DNA from 4 places in the Micromonospora sp. NPDC004336 genome. Region 1 is predicted to be linked to each of the others. Evidence: riboswitches for the same ligand, from Rfam matches in the RefSeq annotation. Region 1 holds a riboswitch; each other region holds the start of a gene.

Region 1 (4,956 bases):
CGGCCAGGCCGCCGTCGAGCGGTACGCCCGCGCCGGCGTCGACATCCCGGCGGAGAAGTTCGTGGTGGTCGGCCGGCCGCAGGTCGAGTCGATCGAGGTCCGGCCGGAGCCGGCGCGCGGCCTCCCGCACCCGACGGTGCTCTACACGCCGACCTGGACGGGGCACCACGCGGACGCCAACTACTGCTCCCTGCCGGTGGCCGAGGCGCTGCTGCGCGGGCTGCTGGCGCGCGGCGCGACGGTGATCCTGCGGGCCCACCCCTACACGTCGCAGAACCCGGCCTCGGCGCGGCAGCTGGGGCGGCTCACCGAGCTGCTGGCCGCGGACCGGGCCCGCACCGGCCGGCCGCACGTCTTCGGCGCCGCCGCCCGCGAGCTGACCCTGGCCGAGTGCGCCAACCGCTCGGACGCGCTGGTCTCCGACGTGTCCGGGGTGATCTCCGACTACCTCTACTCGGGCAAGCCGTACGCGGTGACGGACATGGGCGGCGAGGGCGACCGGTTCGCCGAGCGCTTCCCGCTGGCCGGCTCGGGATACGTGCTGCGCCACGACATGGCAAACGTCGACGAGGTGCTGACCGCGCTGCTGGACACCGACCCGCTGGCCTCGGCCCGCTGGGCCACCCGGACCCGCTACCTGGGCGACTTCCCCGCCGACTCGTACGCCGAGGCGTTCCTCGACGCCGCCCGGCGGCAGCTCGACGCGGGCTGGAACCCGCCGGTGCCACGCGCCGCCGGCGGGGCCGACCTGCCGGTCGAGCCGGACGAGGCGACCCTCTCCCCCAGCGCCTGACCCGCCGCCCGGGACGGCGCGGCTCTCAGCGGTAGGGGTCGACGAGGGCCAGGACCGCCTCCGGGTCCTCGACGTGGGCGTTGTGGCCCAGGCCGGGCAGGGTGGCGACCGGTACGCCCAACTCCTTGAGCTGGGCGTCGGTGACCATGGGGTCGTGCTCGCCGCGGGCCAGCAGCACCGGCACGTCGGTCGCCGCCAGCAGGGCGGGCAGGTCCGGCTCGCCCACCGCGAACGCGGCCGGGTCCATCGCCAGCCGCCAGCGGCCGTCCACCTGCCGCAGCCCGGCCTCGACCACCGGGTGGTCCGGCGCGAAGAGGCCCGTCAGGCCGGCCACCCGCAGGTAGCGGCGGGCCGCCTCGTCCCGGCCGGCGAACCAGGCCACCGGGCGGCCGGCCAGTTCCCCGGCCCTGGCCAGCTCGGCCGGGGACCAGACGGCCTTGATGCCGAGCCCGACCACGGCGTCGACGGGCAGCCCCGCGGCGCGGGCGGCCAGCGCCAGCCCGACCACGCCGCCGAGGGAGTGCCCCAGCACGACGAGCCGGTCGCCCGCCGTGAGCCCCGCGGCGAGCCGGTCGGCCAGCCCGGCGAACGAGTACGCCGGCAGCGGCGGCGACCACCCGTGGCCGGCGAGGTCGGGCGCCAGCCACCGGCCCGGCCACCGGCGCTCCAACAGCGGCGCCCAGGGCAGCCACACGTCGCCGGTCGCGCCCATGCCGTGCAGCAGCAGGAGGACCCGCCGGCCGTCCCGGTCACCCGATTCATCGACCATGGCCCGCAGTGTGCCACCCGCCGGCCGCCCCGGCGAGGGCCGTGACCCGGAGACGACATCGGGCGCCGGCCCCGGGTGGGGGCCGACGCCCGACGGGTGTCGATCAGGCGGAGTAGCCGCGGGTGGCGGCCCAGTTCGCCAGGGCGATGGTGGACATCCAGTACGAGGCGGTCGCCGGGTTCGCCGAGTCGGCGATCTTCACCAGCCGCCCCTCGTCCTGGTAGCCCACGACGGCGACGTAGTGGCCGCCGGGGAACGAGTGCCAGCCCCCCTCGGTGTCCGTGGCGCTGCCGGCGACGTTCACCACGACACCCCGGCCGCCGGCGACGGCGGCGACCACGTCGGCCTGGAGGCGGTCCATCTGCGCCGGGGTCGCGGCGCTGCCCGGGATCATCCGGGTCCGATACGGGTCGCCCTTCACCGTCGCGTTCAGCACCCGGGTGGTGTCCTCGGCGGAGTCGGTGCCCATCTCGTCGGTGCCCAGCTGGGCGCCGAGGGCGTCCTGGCTGCGGGCGACGCCGGCGGCGCTGAGGGCGTGCCGGACGGCGGCGGGACCGCAGTTGTAGAAGGTCGTCTGGGCCTGGTAGTCGTAGTCCAGGGTCTTGGACTTCGGCGGCTTCGGCGACTCCGCCTTCCGGGTCACGTCGGGGTCCGGCCTGGTGCTGGTGGCGCTCGCCGAGGGAGCGCCGGACGTGGCCGGGGCGGCCGTCGACGGGACGGCCGCGGTCCGGGCCTCGCCACGGGAGGCCGCGGTGTCGTCACGCAGCTCGGTCACTGCCGCCGGGGCCTGCGCGGCGGCCGGCGAGGCGTCGCCGTCGGCCAGCAGCGCGCCGGTGCCGGACGCCAGCACGAGCGCGGCGGCCGACGCGGCGGCCACCTGGTAGGGACGCTCGGACGTCAGGCGGCGGAGCTGTCGCTTGAGGTGGTGCTTCATGGTTTCCTCCACGGGCTCGGGGGGTGAGCGGCCGTCGGTTCCTCACCGCAGGAGGAACCGACCGCACGGACGGCGTCCGGCGGTGGTGGACCACTCAGGGGATGCGCCCGGGATGCCGGGCGACGGGCGGTGACCGGTGGGTCAGCTCGTGGCGTACGGCCGGGCGAGCGCGGGCACCGCGGCGCCGTGGAGGCGGCGGCGGGGGGTGGCTGGGTGCTGCACGAGGAATGGAACTCCTTCCGACACCGCCGACCGGGTTAGCTGACGGATTCGGGCGGGAAGAACGCCCTACCACGGGCCGCAGCCCGCGGATTCACCCCGATGTTGCAGTGGGTCCCCGGCTCGCCTGTGCACGATTAGGCGGGTCGGCGCGGCGTCGCCTCTTGCGAACGGGTACCGCACCGGACGCGCCGACATTACTGGCCGGTCGGCGGCCTGCCAACCCGCTCCCACCTGCCTAAACCTTGATCGCGCGACTTTTTTGCGGGCAGCTCGACACTGACGTGACTCAATGGGACGACCGTTTCCACGCGCGCCTTCGGGCGACAACCGGACGAGCGGCCGACAATCGGCGTCGGATCGCCGGCGAAAATCGGCCGGGCCGCGCCGGATGACCGTTTCGGCTCCGCTGTGACCGGCGTCACCGAAATGCCGCCGCTCAGCCCACGCGGGCGGGGCGCCAGCGCGCGGCGGGCGCGGGACGGTGCGCGGCCGCCACCGCGCGGGCCGCCGGGAGCCGGCCCGGCCGGAGCCGGGCCGCCGCGGCGTACGCCTCCGTGGCCAGGGCGCGGGCCGCCTCGGCGGCCAGGTCGGCGTCCCGCCACGCGAGGCGCTCCCGCTCGGCGGCGGCCCGGTAGGCGGCCCGCTTCGCGTCGCGCACCGCCCGGGCCAGGACGATCTCCTGCTCCGCCGGGTGCCGTCGGGGATCCCAGCCCGACCGGTGGCCGAACACGTCGCTGAGCTGGCGGGCGGTCAGGTCGCCGCGCCAGTGGGCGGCCATCGCCGCGTGGTGCAGCCAGCGCTCGCGGGCGGCGTACTCGGCGGGCGTGCGCGGGGTGCGCGGAGCAGGCAGGAGGGCGGCCCCGGTGAACCGGCGGGCGGCGGTCTCCGCCTCGTCGTACGCCTGCCACGCCCGGTCGACCGCCTCCTGCGCGGCGAGCCAGTCGGCCCGCAGCCGGCGGGCGGTACGCGCGGCGCGGTTCGCCGCGACGGCCACCTCCTCGGCGTAGCGGCGCAGGTCGGCCGCCTCGGTCGCGGGGTCGTCGGCGGGCGGGGCGGCCGGCGCGTCGGCGGGCGGGACCCGCTCCGGGCGGGCGACCAGGACGGCGAGCACGGTCAGGGCCAGCAGGAGCAGGGCGGACCAGATGGCGGCGGCCCGTGGCACCCCGATCAGGAACTGGTAGAGGACGTTCTCCATGGTCGGCACCTCACGGGTAGCGAGTGCGGCAGCGGGGGCACCCGGCGGCGCGGCGCGGCCCGACGGGTGCGGATGGGGTGGAAGGCGAAGCAGGGGCACCTCGCGGCCCCTGAGGCAGCGGCAGGCCCTCGCCGACGCCTGGGGCGGACACGGTCCCGGGGCCGGTCGCCGGCCCTGCGGGGGTGGTGCGGCTCAGCCGCGCGGCGGGGCGCGGGGGCCGGTGGTGCCCGGGACGCGCGGGGCCGGGTCGATGGCCGGGCCGACCGCGATCGTCGCCGCGGCCGGGCCCGGATCGGCCGCGGGGGCGAGGGCGACGGGGCCGGCGGCGGCCCGCTCGTCGGCGCCCCCGGCCTCGCGGTCGCCGACGCCGGGGCCCGGCAGGCCGACGGCGACCGCCGGAGCGAGGCCCGCCGCGAACGGCGGCACGGCGAGGGAGGCCGCCGCGAACGGCGGCACCGCGAGGGAGGCCGCCGGGACGGGGCCCGTCTTGCCCGGGGAAACATGCGCGGGGAGCGTCACGGCAGGGGCCGGGGCGGCGGACGGCGGACCGGCGGGGGCCGAGGCGGCGGCGGGGAGCGCCCCCGCGCCGACGGCGAACGCGACCGCGACCGCGAGCCCGGCGAGCAGCCGCGCGGCCCACCGCGCCACCCACCACAGGGGACAGGTGAGCACGACGGGCAGCACGCGACCACGCTACCGCCGACGCCGCCGGTCCGCATCGCCGCCGGGCGTGTCGCCACGGACCGCTCCGGCCAGGTGGACGGGCGCTCGCGCGGGCGGCGCTGTGCCTCGTCCGCCGGGTGGCCTAGTATGCCGTGACCCGGAGGTGACGAGAGGCGAGGCGAATGCACCAGCGGATCCTGATGCGGGCGAAGAAGGGCCCCTTCGACGTCTACTCCCCCGAGGAGTCCCACGAGGCGAACTGGATCGGCGAGAACAACGGCAACCTCGTCTTCAGCCATGCCGCGCACAAGCTGCTGCAGACCGCCACCGCCGAGATCACCCCGACCGAGTTCAAGGTCAACCCGCGCGACGCCGACATG
Region 2 (4,956 bases), on a different contig from region 1:
GCGCCGCCCGCGTGCAGGTCGTACATCGCCCGGGTGAGCTGCTCCTCGTCGTCGCCGCCGGCCCGGCCGTCGGCGATGAGTTCCTCGTGGCTGACCTTGAGGAAGAAGACGCCGCTGTCCAGCACCGCGGTGAGGTGCTCGCCGGCCAGGTCGACCACCACCCGGCCGCCGTTGGCGCCGAGGTCGGCGGCGAAGCGCCGGTAGAGGTCGGCCGGCACCAGCGAGGGCTCGTTCGGCCCGCTCAGCACGCTGACCGTCGCGCGCAGCCCCTCGCCGAGCGCCAGGTTGTAGAGCTCGTCCAGCTCGTGCCGGCTGAGCGGTTGGCCCGGCACGTCCACGATCTCCCGTCGGGACCCCTCGCGCCGGTCGTGCACGTACCCGCCGCTGCCCGAGTCCCGCAGCACCACCTTGAGGTCGACCCCCTCGCTGACCAGCAGCGGCTCCAGCACCTGGCCGATCTCGCCGCCGAGGGCGGTGCAGAGCACCACGTCGACGCCGAGCGACATCACCATCCGGGCCTGCCAGACGCCCTGGCCGCCGGGGTGCAGGTGCAGCTCCGGGGCGTCGCTGGGCTGGTCGACGGTCACCGTCAGCCGGGGCGTGGGCGCGAAGACCATCACGTGCCCGCTCATCCGTCGTACCCGTTCATGCTCCGCCCTCCGTCGACCGACACACGTCGTGACCTGCCAGAAGCCGACGGTAGTCGCAGAGGTGGGCGGGTGGTCGACATCCGTACGGGGACCGGCGCGCCGTTGCCTCGGTGCCGCGGGTGCGCGACGATCGGGCGACGCGACGGTGGGGAGGCCGGATGCTCAGGCGAGGTTCCTTCAGCTACACCGTCCAGGCGCGCTGCTCGCCGGCCGAGGCCGCCGGCCTGCTCGCCGACCCGGCCCGGCAGGAGGAGCTGCACCCGCTGATCGTCCGGGTCCGCCGGGTGACGCCGTCCCGACCCGGCGCGCGGGCGAGCTATCTCATCACCGACCGGCTGGCCGCGGGGCCGCTGCGCCTGCCGGTCACCTACCGGGCCGACGTCCTGGCCGACGGGCCGGACGAGGTCGTCACCGTGGCGCGGCAGTGGCCGGCCACCACCGTGCGCAACCGGACCCGGCTGCGTGCCGAGCCGGACGGCGTCGTCCGGATAGAGGTCGAGATCACCCTCGCGGCGCCCGCGCCGCTCTTCGGTTACGCCTTCCGCCAGGCGCGCGCCGCCCACCTGGGGCTGGCCGCCCGGCTCGGCGCCGCCCTGGACCGCCGCCCGCCCGGCTGACGGCACGCCAGGGCCGCCCGGCCGGGACGGTCCGGCACCCGGCGCGGGATGCGGTCCCATGGGCCGAGCGGCCGTACGCACGGCGCGGCCCCGGCGACCCGACGGGCGGGTCACCGGGGCCGTGGGGCGTCAGTAGACCGACAGGTGCACGTGGTTGGTGTGGTCGCTGGACGGGTCGCCGTTGGCGCCGCTGTACGACTTCCACCCGCTGCTCGGCAGCCAGATCTGCCTGTACCAGATCACGTAGAGCACGGCGAGCCGGTCGGCGTTCTTGACGAAGTACGTCGCCAGGTTGTTGCCGTACGTCCGGTCGCCGCCCGTGGCGTCGCCGCCGAAGCCGCCCTTCTGCGCGGCGAAGTCGCAGGCCCGGCCCTTCGGGTGCTCCCCGGAGCCGCCGGGGCGGTAGCAGGAGACGTAGCGGGTGAAGCCGGCCGCCTTGGCCTGGTTGAGCGCGTGCAGGGTGCGCGGGGTGATGCAGCCGTTGGCGGGGGTGGGGTCGTTGACGCTGCACGACTCGGACGGCCAGGAGCCGTCGGAGTTGCGCGGCGCCGGCTTCGCCGTCGCGGTCGAGGTGCCGCGCGGCGCGCTGCCGCTCCCGGCGGACTGCTGTTGCTGCTTCCGGTTGGCCACCGTCAGCGCCCGCTCGGCCTGCTCCTTGCGCTTGGCCATCAGCGTGACCTGCTTGCGCTGTTCGCGGATCTCGCCGTCGAGCGCGAGCTTGGTGCGGACGGCCGCGTCGCGGGTCTCCTGGAGGTCGCGCAGCGCGCGGTCCTCGTTGGCGGCCACCGCGTCGAGGGCGGCGGCCCGGTCCATGAAGCCGTCCGGCGAGTTGCTGTTGAGCAGCGCGGACGCGGCGCCGAGCCGGCCGGTGCGGTAGGCCACCCCGGCGATCTCGCCGACCTTGGCCGCCCGTTCGGCGAGCTCGGTCTCGGTCGTCTTGAGCTGCGCGGCGAGCTGCCGCTGCCGCTTGACCGAGGTGTCGAGGGCCCGCTTGGCGTCGAGGTAGCCCTTGCTGGCGGCCTCCAGTTGGGCCCGCAGGGCGGGGGTGCCGCCCTCCGCGTCCTGTCCGGGTGCCGCGGCCGGCAGGCCGGCGCGGGGGGCGGCCGTCGCCGGGGCGGCGGTGACCGGGGCGACCGCGGCGCCGAGGGCGAGCGTCGCGGCGATCATGGCCGCCATCCGGGCGGCGCGTCGTCGTACAGGTGCCATCACTGGCATACACGTGTCCTTCCGTCAGCCGCCGACCGGGTTAGCTGACGGGTTCGGGACGGAAGATCCCTACCGCTGACGCGGATGCACCCCACGAACATGGTTCCCCGGTTCGCCCCGCCGGGCGATTAGGCGGCGGCCGTCGCCGGCACCGGTGGGTGCCGCCTGGCGAGGGCCGGGTCCGAGCCTACCGGTGCCGGTGTGACTGATGCAGCGGGTGTGACTGAGGGTGCCTGTCCGCTTACCGTCAAATCCGACATAAGTCGACAATACTCTCCCAGATTTAAGGTTGTGCTCATTACCACTCAACCGACCCGCAGACCCCGGGGGACGCTCCCGGCTCGACCTGCAACGTGGCGTGCTCGATCTGGAAGTCGTCGTGCAGGGCCGTCCGGGCCGCGCTGAGCACCGCGCCCACCTCCGCGTCCGGCTCGGTCGTCAGGTGCGCCGAGGCCACCTCCATCCCGGAGGTCAACGTCCAGACGTGCAGGTCGTGCACCTCGGCGACGCCGGGCACGGCGGCCAGGCGGTCGTGCACCCTGGTGACCTCGAGGTGCTCCGGGGCCGCCTGCACCAGGATGCGCAGCGCGGCGCGGCCGAGGCGCCAGGTGCGGGGCAGGATGAACGCCCCGATCGCCACGGCGACCACCGGGTCGGCCCACCACCAGTCGGTGGCGGTGATCAGCAGGGCCGCGCCGATCACGCCGAGTGACCCCAGCAGGTCCCCCAGCACCTCCAGGTACGCGCCCCGCAGGTTGATGCTCTCCTTGGCGCCGGAGCGCAGCAGGGCGAAGGCGCCCACGTTGGCGAGCAGGCCGAGCACGGCGACGGCGAGCATCGGGCCGGCGAGCACCTCCGGCGGGTCGCCGAACCGGCGTACCGCCTCGACGACCACGTAGACCGCGACGCCGGAGAGCAGCACGGCGTTGGCGAGGGCCGCCAGCACCTCCAGCCGGTAGAGGCCGAAGGTGCGCTGCGGGTCCGCGCCGGCCCGCCGGGTGGCGGTGATCGCGGCGAGCGCCATGCCGATGCCGAGCACGTCGGTGAACATGTGCCCGGCGTCGCTGAGCAGGGCCAGCGAGCCGGTGCGGAAGGCGGCTGCCGCCTCCACCACCATCAGGGCGGCGAGCAGCGCGAACGCGGCCCAGAGCCGACCCCGGTGGCGGTGCGCGGCGTTCGCGACCGACCCGTGGTGGTGGTCATGACCTGCGCCCACGCGTCCACCTCCGTCACCCGTCCGGACCCGCGTCCAAGCTATGTTCACATCGCAATATGTGCAAGTGACCGCCCGGCGGCCGGGGGCTCAGCCGACCGGGTCGACGGTGGTCAGCCGCTGGGTGGCCCGGGACAGCGCGACGTAGAGCGTCCGCACCCCCGAGCCCGGGTCCGCCCGGATCTCGCCCGGCGCGACCAGGACCACCCCGTCGTACTCCATGCCCTTGGCCTCCAGGCTGGTCACCACCTGCAGGCGCGGCGCCCCCAGCCCGCCCAGCCACCCCGCCACCTCGTCCCGGCGGGGCACCGGCGTGATCACGCCGACCGTCCCCTCCACCTCGGCGAGCAGCGCGGTGGCCGCCTCCACCACCGCGGTCTCCAGCCCCGCCGGCGGCACCACCAGCTCGACCGGGTGGACGCCGGTGGAGCGCACGGCGACGGGCAGCGGCAGGTCGGGGTGCAGCCGGCGGATCTCGGCCGCCGCCACCGCGAAGATCTCCGCCGAGTTGCGGTAGTTGGTGGTCAGGGTGAAGTGGTGCCGCCTACGCCGGCCCAGCGCCTGGTCCCGGGCCCGGGCCAGCTCGTCGGGGTCCCCGGTCCACGCCGTCTGCGCCGGATCGCCCACCACCGTCCACGAGGCCAGCCGCCCGCGCCGGCCCACCATGCGCCACTGCATCGGCGAGACGTCCTGCGACTCGTCGACCACGACGTGCGCGTACTCCCGGTAGTCCTCCGGGCGCTGCCGCGCCGCCTCGCGGGCGGCGCGCTGCCGGTCGGCGTGCGTGCTCAGCTCGCGGACCCCGCCGGCCAGCTGGAACGGGTCGCGCCTCGGCCGGGCCGGCTTCACCGGCTTGCCGAGCAGCGCGTCCAGCTCGTCGAGCAGCGCGATGTCGGCGACCGTCAGCCCCGCGGAGTCCAGGCTCCGGTACGCGTCGCCCAGCAGCCGGATCTCCGCCCCGGAGAGGATCCCGCCGGCGTACCGGCGCAGCCGCTCCGGGCGGGCCAGCCAGCCGAGTACGTGCCGTGGGTGCAGCCGCGGCCACCACGCCTTGAGGAACTCCCGGAACTCCGGCCGCTCGATGATCTCGTCCTCGAACGCGCGCTGCTCCGGCAGCCGGCCGATGCCCAGCCGGCGGGCCTGCGCCCAGAGCGCGGCGAGGACCCCGTCGAAGCCGGCGCGGCGCACCTCGTTGCGGCGGGCGCCCCGGGGCATCGCCCGGTCCCGGACGGCGTCCAGCTCCCGGCGGTCCAGCCGGAGCAGCGTGCCC
Region 3 (4,956 bases), on a different contig from region 1:
CGCCCTCGCGCTCGGTGCCCGGCTGTTCATCCAGACCGCCCGCGAACAGGAGTGGGACTCCTTCCTGCGGCGCTGCGTCATCGGCCGGGACGTCGCCTCGTTCCTGCCGCCGGGCGTTCCGCCGCCGACCGCGGCCAGCCCGACCGAGCCGCAGCTCATCGTGATCGACACCGGCCCGGTCACCGGCCCTGACTCGGGCCTCAGCGCGCCTTGGCGGGCCACCCTGGTGGTCCGCGACGACCTGGCCGGCTGGGATGTCGAGGCGCTGGTACGCAGCGACATCGTGCTGCTCCAGCGGTTGGTGGAGACGGAGGCCGCGACGGCGGCGAGCGCGTTGGGCCTGGCGAGTGTGCAGAGTTGGTTCACCCAGCTGCACCCCGAGATGGTCGGCCTGATCACCAAGGGCAAGGTGCAGTGGGTGATGCTCAGCATGACCCCCACCGAACGCCAGCTGATCGGCCCCGTCGCCCGCGGCGGCTGACCGTCCGGCCCGCCGGGCGCCCCGGCCGGATCCGGACCACGACCAGGAGTTCCGGGACGAGCAGGCCTGCCAGCTCAGGCCGCGTCGGCCTGCGGCCTCAGGCGCGGTCGGCGCCCTCTGCGTCGTCGTCCGCGAAGAGGGCCAGCAGCGCGCCGACCTGTCGGTCCGCCTCGGCGGGGTGCCGGAACCGGCCGGCCGGGTTGAGCGTGTACTCGTTGCGCCGGCCCACCCGGGTGCGGTACAGGTAACCGCCGGCCTCCAGGTCCGCGACGATCGCCTGGGCGGCGCGTTCGGTGACGCCCACCTCGTCCGCGACGTCGCGCAGCCGGGCGGTGGGGTTACGGGCGATGGCGAGCAGCACGTGACCGTGGTTGGTGAGGAACGTCCAGTTCCGGGTGCTCCCGTTCTCCCCTGTCGTCGCCATGTCGCCCATCGTATGGCGGACCCTTCGGGTTTTCCGCCGGGCCCTCGCCCGTCCCCGCCGGGTGCGCACAAACATATGAAGCGCATATCACGCATCCCTTGACGTACCTTCGGGTGCGTGTGAACGTGGGGACAGCCCGCGTCCAGCGTCGGCCGGGATGACCAGGTCTTTCACGTGAGGGGCAAGGTGAGGGAGATGAGTCGTCCCGGATCCCCCGGCACTCGGCCGGGCCCGGAGCAGGATTCCGCGCGGCCGGCCACGGGAGCCGCCGCCGTAGGGGCCGCGTCGGACACTCCGGCCGATCCCGCGCAGGCGCTCGCCGAGCTGCACGCCGGCAACCGGCGCTTCGTGACCGGCGCCCCGCGCCACCCCAACCAGGACGCCGGGCACCGCGCCGCGGTCGCCGACGGGCAGCACCCGTTCGCGGTCATCGTCGGCTGCTCCGACTCCCGGCTCGCCGCCGAGATCATCTTCGATCGCGGCCTCGGCGACCTCTTCGTCGTCCGCACCGCCGGGCACACCGTCGGGCCCGAGGTGCTGGGCAGCGTGGAGTACGCGGTGACGGTCCTGGGCACGCCGCTGGTGGTGGTGCTCGGGCACGACTCCTGCGGGGCCGTCCAGGCCGCCCGTGCCGCGGACGCCACCGGCGCCCTCCCGCCGGGGCACCTGCCGGCCGTGGTCGACGCCGTGGTGCCCAGCCTGCGCCGCGCCGCGGCCGAGGGCGTGGACGACATCGACCGCATCGTCGACATCCACATCGGGTGCACCGTCGAGGCGATGCTGGACCGGTCGGCCGTGCTCGCCGCCGAGGTGGCCGCCGGGCGGTGCGCCGTGGTCGGCATGTCGTACCGGCTGGCCGCCGGCGAGGCGCGGGTGGTGGCCTCCGTGCCGGCCCACCTGGGCGCGGCCGACGGGGCGCGGGCCGCCTCCGACGGGGCCCACGCGGCTGCCGTCGCCTGACCCGCGCCACGAAGCGACGACGGCCGCCTCGGCTGCCGTCGCCTGACCCGCCTCACGAAGCGAAAGGGCCGCCCCGCGGACGCGGGGCGGCCCTGTGTCGTCGTACGGCGTCAGAGCAGTGACACGTGCACGTGGTCCGTGTGGTTCGACGGGCCGCTGTAGGACTTCCAGCCGGTCGCCGGGAACCAGATCTGCCGGTTCCAGATCACGTAGTAGATGCCGAGCCGGTCGGCGTTACGCACCAGGAACGCGGTCAGGTTGTTGCCGTACATGTAGGTGTCGTCGTTGTGCCAGGGGGAGAAGCCGCTGCGTTGCAGCGACCAGTCGCAGGCCCGGCCCTTCGGATGCTCGTACGGCCCGCCGGAGCGGTAACAGCCCACGAACCGGTTGAACCCGGCCCGCTTCACCTCCTTGTACATGTGCAGGGTGCGCGCGGTGATGCAGCCGGAGGTGGTGGGGTCGTCCTCGGTGCAGGACAGCGGCTTCCAGTCGCCGTCGGAGGTGCGACCCGGCCCCATCCGGGCCACCGGCGAGGTGGCGACCACCTTGCCGCCGGTCAGCCCCCTGCCGCCGACGAGCGCGAGGGCCTTCTCCGCCTCGCGCTTGCCGCGGGCCATCTCGTTGGTCAGCTTCGTCTGCTCGCGGACCTCGGCGTCGAGGGCCAGCTTGGCCTGCTCGGCACGCTTCTTGACCGCGTTGACCTCGGCGAGCTTCTTGGAGTTGACCAGGTTCAGCTCGTCGAGCGCGGCGGCGCGTCGGACGAACGAGTCGGGGCTGGCGGTGTCCAGCAGCATCGACACCGCGCCGATCCGCCCCGTGCGGTAGGACTGGGCGGCGATCTGGCTCACCTGCGGCGCCAGCGCCGCCAGCTCGGCCTGCGCCCGGTCGACCTCCAGGGCCAGTTCGAGCTGGCGCTTCTTCGACTTCGCGAGCTTGGACTTGGCCTGGACGTAGCTGCGGTTGCGCGACTCGATCAGGTCGTTGAGCAGCTTGGGTTCGTCGTCCCCGTGCCCGGAGGGCTGGGGCGGTGTGGTTGGTGCGGCCGCCGCCGGGAGGGGCCCGACGAAGACGGCCAGGGCGGCGATCACGGCCACCACAGGTGTCAACCAGCGGCGTAGGGGTGCCGTCACAGTGTTTCCTTCCGTCGACCGCCGACCGGGTTAGCTGACGGGTTCGGGGCGGAAGTGGCCCCTACCGCTGTCGCGGATTCACCCCACGTACCTGGGTCCCCGGCTCGCCTGGTGGCGATTGGGCGGCGGCACCGCAGGCGCCGCTGCGCGCCTTCGGCGGTGACCGGCAGCGAGGTTACCCGACAGCCCTCCCGGGGATCTACGTCCCTAAGCCGACTAAATGCGTTATTTCGTAAGGGCGGAGGGTGACCAGTGACGCGTTTATCAGGCGAGGGGTCCTGATCGGTCACGCTGAGGAGTGTCACCATGCGGTGTCCGTGCTCCCGTCTCGGTCCGGCCACCCGGCGGGGGCGGCGGAGGGCGCCCTGCCGGCGCGCGGCCCGCCGAGGGCCTCGAGCGCCTCGGAGCGGTCGGCCGCCGGCCGGGGAGCCGGCGGGGTCGGGGCGGCGCCGTCGGTGGCGGACCCGCCGCCGCGCCGGCCCGCCGTGGTCACCAGGGCCGCGAGGCCGGTGGTCAGCGGCACGGCGGCGATCAGGCCCAGCGTGGCGACCGCGCTGCGGACGATCTCCTGGGCCAGGAACTCGCTGGTCAGGATCTGGGTCACCGCCCGGGAGTCGGCGGTCAGCAGGAGCAGCACCGGCAGCGAGGCGCCGGCGTACGCCAGCACGATCGTGTTGACCGTGGAGGCGATGTGGGCGCGGCCGACCCGTGTCGCCGCCCGGTAGAGCTGCGTCCGGGACAGCCCGGGGTTGGCGTGCGCCAGCTCGCCGACCGTCGCGGCCTGGGTCACCGTGACGTCGTCGAGCACGCCGAGGGAGCCGATGATGATCCCGGCGAGCAGCAGGCCGTGCAGGTCGACGTCGGCCTGGAACATCGACAGCGTGGTGGCGTCCTCGCTGCCGAAGCCGGTCAGGTGCGTCGCCGCGGTGGCGATCGTGCCCAGGATCCCGGTCAGCACCAGGCTGCCGAGCGTGCCGAGCACGGCGACCGAGGTCTGTGCCGTCACCCCGTGCGTCAGGTAGAGCACCACGAACATGATCAGAGCGGCGCCGACGACCGCGACCAGCAGCGGCGAGCGGCCGGCGCTGATGCCGGGCAGCACGAAGGTGAGCAGGATGGCGAAGCTCGCCGCCAGGCCGGCCAGCGCGGCGAGCCCGCGCCAGCGCCCGAACGCGACGATCGCCGCGGCGAAGAGCGCCACCAGCCAGAGCAGCGGCTCGCCGCGCTGGTGCTCGGCGATGTTGTAGGTGCTCACCGAGGGGTCGGCGGGGTCGGTGAGCTGGACCAGGATGATCTCGTCGCCGACCTCGACCGTCGGCGCGCCGGGCCCGGCCGGCACCGGCGTCTCCACCTGCTGCCCGGCGGCGGGGCCGTCGTCCACCCGCACCGTGACGGTGCCGCAGGGGCCCGCCGCGGCCCCCGGGGACCCCTCCGGTGTCTCCGGGGTGGGTGGGCACGGCTCGGTCACCACCCGCGTCACCGTGCCGTGGTGGCGGGGCGGGTCGGCGCCGGGAGCCGCGTCGGGGGCGTCCCACGGCCAGAGCGCCAGGGCCGCGACCAGGGTGGCGACGAAGAGGGGCACCACCGTCGCGACGAGGATCCGGCGCACCCCCGGCGGGGCGGACGGTGCGGGACGGGTGTGGTCGGCGCCCATCGAGTGTCTCCCAACGATTCCAGGGCGGGGTACGTGCCGGCGGGCCGGTCGGTTCAGCGGCCCGGGTCGACCGCCGCGCCGGATCCCCCCGGGGTGGCGGAGCGGTGACGCCCCGTGCCCGCCCGGCGGGCGCGGGACCGGGCGGTGGGTGCCGCCGCCCGACGCGGGTGGCGACGCGGGCGGTGCGGATTTCGGAGGCTCACCGGCCGAATGGTAGCCATCCCGACATCCGGCCGCAGGTCGTGCGGGCTGGTGTCGAGGCGCGGGCCACCGCCGGTTGCGCGGGTCGCCCCGGAGGAGAACCGGC
Region 4 (4,956 bases), on a different contig from region 1:
GAGCCGACGCTGGTGCAGCCGTCCAGCATCGACGTACGCCTCGACAGGCTGTTCCGGGTCTTCAACAACCATCTCTACACCCACATCGACCCGGCCATGCAGCAGGACGACCTGACGTCGATGGTCGAGGTGCCCGAGGGCGAGCCGTTCGTGCTGCACCCGGGCGAGTTCGTGCTCGCCTCGACGCTGGAGGTCATCTCGCTCGGCGACCAGCTCGCCGGGCGGCTGGAGGGCAAGTCGAGCCTGGGCCGGCTCGGCCTGCTGACCCACTCCACCGCGGGCTTCATCGACCCCGGCTTCTCCGGCCACGTGACGCTGGAGCTGTCCAACGTGGCCAACCTGCCCATCACCCTCTGGCCGGGGATGAAGATCGGCCAGCTCTGCATCTTCCGGCTCTCGTCGCCGGCCGAGCACCCGTACGGCTCGGCGGTCTACGGCTCCCGCTACCAGGGGCAGCGCGGCCCGACCCCGAGCCGCGCCTGGCAGCACTGGCGCACCTGGCCGACCCGCTGACCCGACCGGCGGGCCTGCGGAGGGCCCCCGCCGCGCAGGGGCCCTCCGCACGGTTCAGCCGGGCCGGCCGTAGCTGTGGATCGGGCCGTCGTCGACCTTCTTCATCTTGACCGGCACCCCGGCGCGGGAGGCGTGCACCACCCAACCTCCGCCGACGTACATGCCGACGTGGTGCAGGTCGCTGTAGTAGAAGACCAGGTCGCCCGGGCGCAGCTCGCCCCGGCTGACGGTGGCGGTGACCCGGCGCTGCTGCGCGGCGTTGTGCGGCAGCGAGACACCCGCCTTCGCCCAGGCGGCGAGCATCAGGCCCGAGCAGTCGTACGAGTCGGGCCCCTCGGCACCCCAGACGTAGGGCTTGCCGATCTGGGCGCAGGCGAACTTCACCGCCGTGCCGGCCCCGCCGCCCGGATAGCTGGCCGGGCAGGGGGCGGGCCGCAGCGGGCCGCCCCCGCCGCTGCCGTAGATCCGCAGCCGCAACTTCTGCAACCGGTCGATCTCGGCGTTGATCTGCTTCTTCTTCGCCGCGAGCTGGGCCTCGGTCCGGCCGAGCTGGACGACCATCTCGTCCAGCGGCGCCTTCTTCGCGGCCAGCCGGTCGCGCAGCTCGGCGACCTGCCGCACGTCCTGCTGCTGGTGCTGGGCGAACCGGTCGAGCAGTTCGAGCTGCCCGACCATCTGGTCCGGCGAGCGGCTGCCCAGCAGGGCGTTGACGGCGGAGACGTTCTCGCCCTTGTAGGCGCGGACGGCCAGCGCGTTGACCTTCTCCATCGCCTGGTCGACCTGCTCCTGGAGCGGCGCGATCTGCCTGGCGAGCGCGTCGGCCTGCCGGCGCCTGGCGGCCAGGTCCTGGCGGGTGGCGTTGTGTCGTTCGATGATCGGTTCGAGCTTGTTCCAGTCCTCGTCGATCTGGCGCTCGATCTCGGCGACCGTCGGTTCGGCGTGGGCCGCCGTGGCGCCGCCGGTCAGGACGACGGCGAACGCGGCCAGGGCGGCGAGGGCGGTGGTGCAGCGGTACCAGCGTGGGCGCGGCGCAGCCGTCGTCGGGCCGGCGATGACCGGCCGTGCCGACGGTGGCCGCGGGGCATGGTGTGCCACCGGGGTCCGTACTCCTTCTTCCCGTACCGCCTACCGGGTTAGCTGACGGGTTCGGGCGGGAAGGGGACGCCCTACCGCAGAGGCTGCGGATTCACCCCGGGTACCTGGGTCCCCGGCTCGCTCGGGAGCGACTCGGCGGTGTCGGACCGTCACCGCCCCGGATGGGCGGACTGTCACCGGCCCGACGAATGACCAGAGTAGAGACGGTCGTTATCGATCCGCAACCCGTCGCGCCGTGACACACCGTATTCACCTGGGCCGAGGGAACGCGCAACCCCGGCAACGAAGATTTTCTTCCTGTTGAATAGAGAGATCGAAATGTATTGACGAGAGCCGCCGGCCGGAGCGAAGGTGACCCCACATCCGCCCGTAGAACTGGGGGTCTGATGCACCTGACAGCGACATCGAGGAGCAGACGCGTCCTGCTGGCCGCCGCCGTCGCGGCAGCTCTGGCGGCGACGCCGCTCACCGCCGCCGGATCCGCCGCCGCCGCGCCGACGGCCGACCGGCAGCAGCAGTACGCCGCCGCGTCCGCCGAGTACGGCGTGCCGGAGAGCGTCCTGCTCGGAGTCTCCTACCTGCAGTCCCGCTGGGACACCAACGCCGGCACACCGAGCACCAGCGGCGGCTACGGACCGATGCACCTCACCGACGCGGAGCACGTCGCCGCCCAGTCGGGGGGCACCCACCACGACGAGGGCACCGAGGACCCGCGCGGCGACGACTCCCGCCCGTCCCTGGCCGAGGCGCACGAGCCGCCGCCCGCGGCACCCCCCGCCGAGGCCGCGCTGCGGACGCTCGACGCCGCCGCCGAGCTCACCGGCGCCAGCGAGGAGGCACTGCGCACCGACGTCACGGCGAACATCCGGGGCGGGGCGGCGCTGCTGGCCGCGTACCAGAGGGAGATCGGCGCCCCGGTCGGCGCCGACACCGACCCGGCGGCCTGGTACGGCGCGGTGGCCCGCTACTCCGGCGCGGACAGCGCCGACGCCGCGGCGGCCTTCGCCGACGAGGTCTACGGCACCATCAACACCGGCGACAGCCGGCTCACCGACGACGGGCAGCGGGTCAGCCTGCCCGCCCGCGTGGTGCAGCCGCAGCGCACCTGGCTGGACCGGCTCAACCTGCGCAAGCTCGCCCGGCCCGACGGGCTGGAGTGCCCCGACACCATCTCCTGCGAGTGGATCCCGGCGCCCTACGAGAAGTACGGCCCCGGCGCGGGCGACTACGGCAACCACGACCTCTCCGACCGGCCCAACCGGCAGAAGATCGAGTACATCGTCATCCACGACACCGAGGGCTACTTCGGGCCGAGCGTCAACCTGGTCAAGGACCCGCGGCGGGTGGGCTGGCACTACACCTTGCGCTCGGTGGACGGCCACATCGCCCAGCACATCAAGACCAAGGACGTCGGCTGGCACGCCGGCAACTGGTACGTGAACTCGAAGTCCATCGGCCTCGAACACGAGGGCTTCGCGGGGCACGGCACCTGGTACACCGAGGCGATGTACCGCACCTCCGCCAAGCTGGTCCGCCACCTGGCACTGCGGTACAACATCCCGCTGGACCGGCAGCACATCATCGGGCACGACAACGTCCCCGGCACCGTGGCGTCGACCGTGCGCGGCATGCACTGGGACCCGGGCCCGTACTGGGACTGGTCGCACTACTTCGACCTGCTCCGGGCGCCCTTCAGGTCAACCGGCACGCCGCACACCGGGCTGGTCACCATCGACCCGGACTTCGCCACCAACCAGCCGGAGTTCACCGGCTGCAACCGACAGCCGCCGGGCGTGCCGAACCCGCCGCCGCCGGTGGCTCCGTGCCCGCTGCGCGGCTCCTCCGCGGTGATCCTGCACAGCGCGCCGAGCCACGACGCGCCGCTGGTCAACGACATCGCGCTGCGGCCCGACGGCACCCCGAACACCATGTACGTCTCCGACCACGGGGCCCGGGCCTCGGCGGGGCAGACGTACGCCCTGGCGGGGGTGCAGGGAGACTGGACCGCGATCTGGTACCTCGGCCAGAAGGCGTGGTTCCACAACCCCGCCTCGAAGCCGACCGCGAAGTGGTCCGTCGGCTTCGTGGTGACCCCGAAGGCCGGCAAGGCCACCATCCCCGTCTACGGCCGGGCCTACCCGGAGCAGGCGGCCTACCCGGCCGGCGTGCCCTACCAGGCGATCTCGCCGCTCCAGTACACCCTCTCCGCCGGCCAGCGGTACGCCGTCGGCACCGTGCTCCCCGGCGAGTACTACCGGGCCGTCACCTTCGACGGATCCGCACCGGGTGACTGGACGGTGATCCGCGGCGACAACAGGTACGTGCAGATCCAGTTCGGACACCGGATCATGTACGTCGACCTGGCCGACGTGAACCTGCTGCCGTCCCCACTGGGCGCGCCCGGCTGACCCGTCCCGACGGTCCCGGCGCAGGCCGGCCCGAGCACGACGAGGGCCCCCGGTCGACTCGACCGGGGGCCCGCTCGCGCGGTGGTGCGCCGGATCAGCCGGGCCTGCGGAACCCGGCCACCGGCATGGTGTTGATGCTGGAGACGTTTACCGGCTTGCCGGCCCGGGGCGCGTGCACCATCTTGTCGTTGCCGAGGTAGAGGCCGACGTGGTGCAGGTCGCTGAAGAAGAAGACCAGGTCACCCGGGCGCGCCTCGGAGCGCGGGATGGCCTTGCCCTCGTTCCACTGGGCGCCCGTGAAGTGCGTCAGGTGGATGCCCGCCGCCTTGTAGGCGTACTGGGTCAGACCGGAGCAGTCGAACGAGTTCGGGCCGGTCGCCCCCCACACGTACGGGTCGCCGACCTGGGCGCACGCCGTCCGGATCGCGGTCCGGGCCGCGTCGCTGACCACGCCGTTGATGGTCGGGCACTTCTCCGTCTTGACGGTCGTCACCGGCAGCGACGCCTCGAGCTTCTTGATGTCGGCGTCGATCTGCTTCTTCTTCGCCGCCAGGTCGTTCTGCTGCTTCGTCTGCGAGACGATGAGCGCGTCGAGCTTCTGCTTCTCCGCGTCGTACTTCTCGCGGACCTTGGTCACGCCCTCGAGCTGCCGGCGCTCGTTCGCGGCCAGCCGGTCGAGGAGGGTCAGCTGCTCGGTGAGCGCGTCCGGCTTGGCGCTCACCAGCAGCGCGCCGATCTCCTGCGACGGGCCGGAGATGTAGTAGCGGGAGGCGAGGTCACCGACCCGGTCCATCGCCAGCTCGGTCTCCAGCGCCAACGGCTGGATCTTCTTCTGCAGGTCCGCCGACTTCTTGCGGTTGACCTTCAGCTGCGCCCGCACCTTGTTGTACTGCTCGATGGTGGGCTCCAACTGCTCCCACTTCTTGTCGATCGCCGCCTC

The links. Region 1 has a riboswitch for cyclic di-AMP ahead of ACWENR_RS27035 (C39 family peptidase). Riboswitches for the same ligand answer to the same signal wherever they lie in the genome.
Region 2: it holds a riboswitch for cyclic di-AMP, as region 1 does, so the genes downstream of both, ACWENR_RS05365 (coiled-coil domain-containing protein) here and ACWENR_RS27035 (C39 family peptidase) in region 1, are expected to answer to the same signal.
Region 3: it holds a riboswitch for cyclic di-AMP, as region 1 does, so the genes downstream of both, ACWENR_RS05060 (coiled-coil domain-containing protein) here and ACWENR_RS27035 (C39 family peptidase) in region 1, are expected to answer to the same signal.
Region 4: it holds a riboswitch for cyclic di-AMP, as region 1 does, so the genes downstream of both, ACWENR_RS12955 (NlpC/P60 family protein) here and ACWENR_RS27035 (C39 family peptidase) in region 1, are expected to answer to the same signal.

Annotation. Positions count from the first base shown of each region.
Region 1 covers NZ_JBSGDY010000198.1:526-5,481, forward strand. The annotation lists partial or broken gene ACWENR_RS27025 (CDP-glycerol glycerophosphotransferase family protein) at 1-793, shown strand, start outside; gene ACWENR_RS27030 (alpha/beta fold hydrolase) at 819-1,562, opposite strand; gene ACWENR_RS27035 (C39 family peptidase) at 1,666-2,496, opposite strand; cyclic di-AMP (ydaO/yuaA leader) riboswitch at 2,728-2,869, opposite strand; gene ACWENR_RS27040 (hypothetical protein) at 3,155-3,913, opposite strand; gene ACWENR_RS27045 (hypothetical protein) at 4,106-4,597, opposite strand; gene ACWENR_RS27050 (polysaccharide pyruvyl transferase family protein) at 4,759-4,956, shown strand, end outside.
Region 2 covers NZ_JBSGDY010000013.1:48,347-53,302, reverse strand. The annotation lists gene ACWENR_RS05375 (1-phosphofructokinase family hexose kinase) at 1-632, opposite strand, end outside; gene ACWENR_RS05370 (SRPBCC family protein) at 809-1,267, shown strand; gene ACWENR_RS05365 (coiled-coil domain-containing protein) at 1,397-2,473, opposite strand; cyclic di-AMP (ydaO/yuaA leader) riboswitch at 2,487-2,618, opposite strand; gene ACWENR_RS05360 (cation diffusion facilitator family transporter) at 2,772-3,689, opposite strand; gene ACWENR_RS05355 (HelD family protein) at 3,777-4,956, opposite strand, start outside.
Region 3 covers NZ_JBSGDY010000012.1:61,926-66,881, forward strand. The annotation lists gene ACWENR_RS05045 (hypothetical protein) at 1-481, shown strand, start outside; gene ACWENR_RS05050 (helix-turn-helix transcriptional regulator) at 579-914, opposite strand; gene ACWENR_RS05055 (carbonic anhydrase) at 1,101-1,865, shown strand; gene ACWENR_RS05060 (coiled-coil domain-containing protein) at 1,976-2,995, opposite strand; cyclic di-AMP (ydaO/yuaA leader) riboswitch at 3,000-3,130, opposite strand; gene ACWENR_RS05065 (YibE/F family protein) at 3,297-4,649, opposite strand.
Region 4 covers NZ_JBSGDY010000047.1:708-5,663, forward strand. The annotation lists gene dcd (dCTP deaminase) at 1-513, shown strand, start outside; gene ACWENR_RS12955 (NlpC/P60 family protein) at 568-1,608, opposite strand; cyclic di-AMP (ydaO/yuaA leader) riboswitch at 1,621-1,756, opposite strand; gene ACWENR_RS12960 (N-acetylmuramoyl-L-alanine amidase) at 1,995-4,016, shown strand; gene ACWENR_RS12965 (C40 family peptidase) at 4,111-4,956, opposite strand, start outside.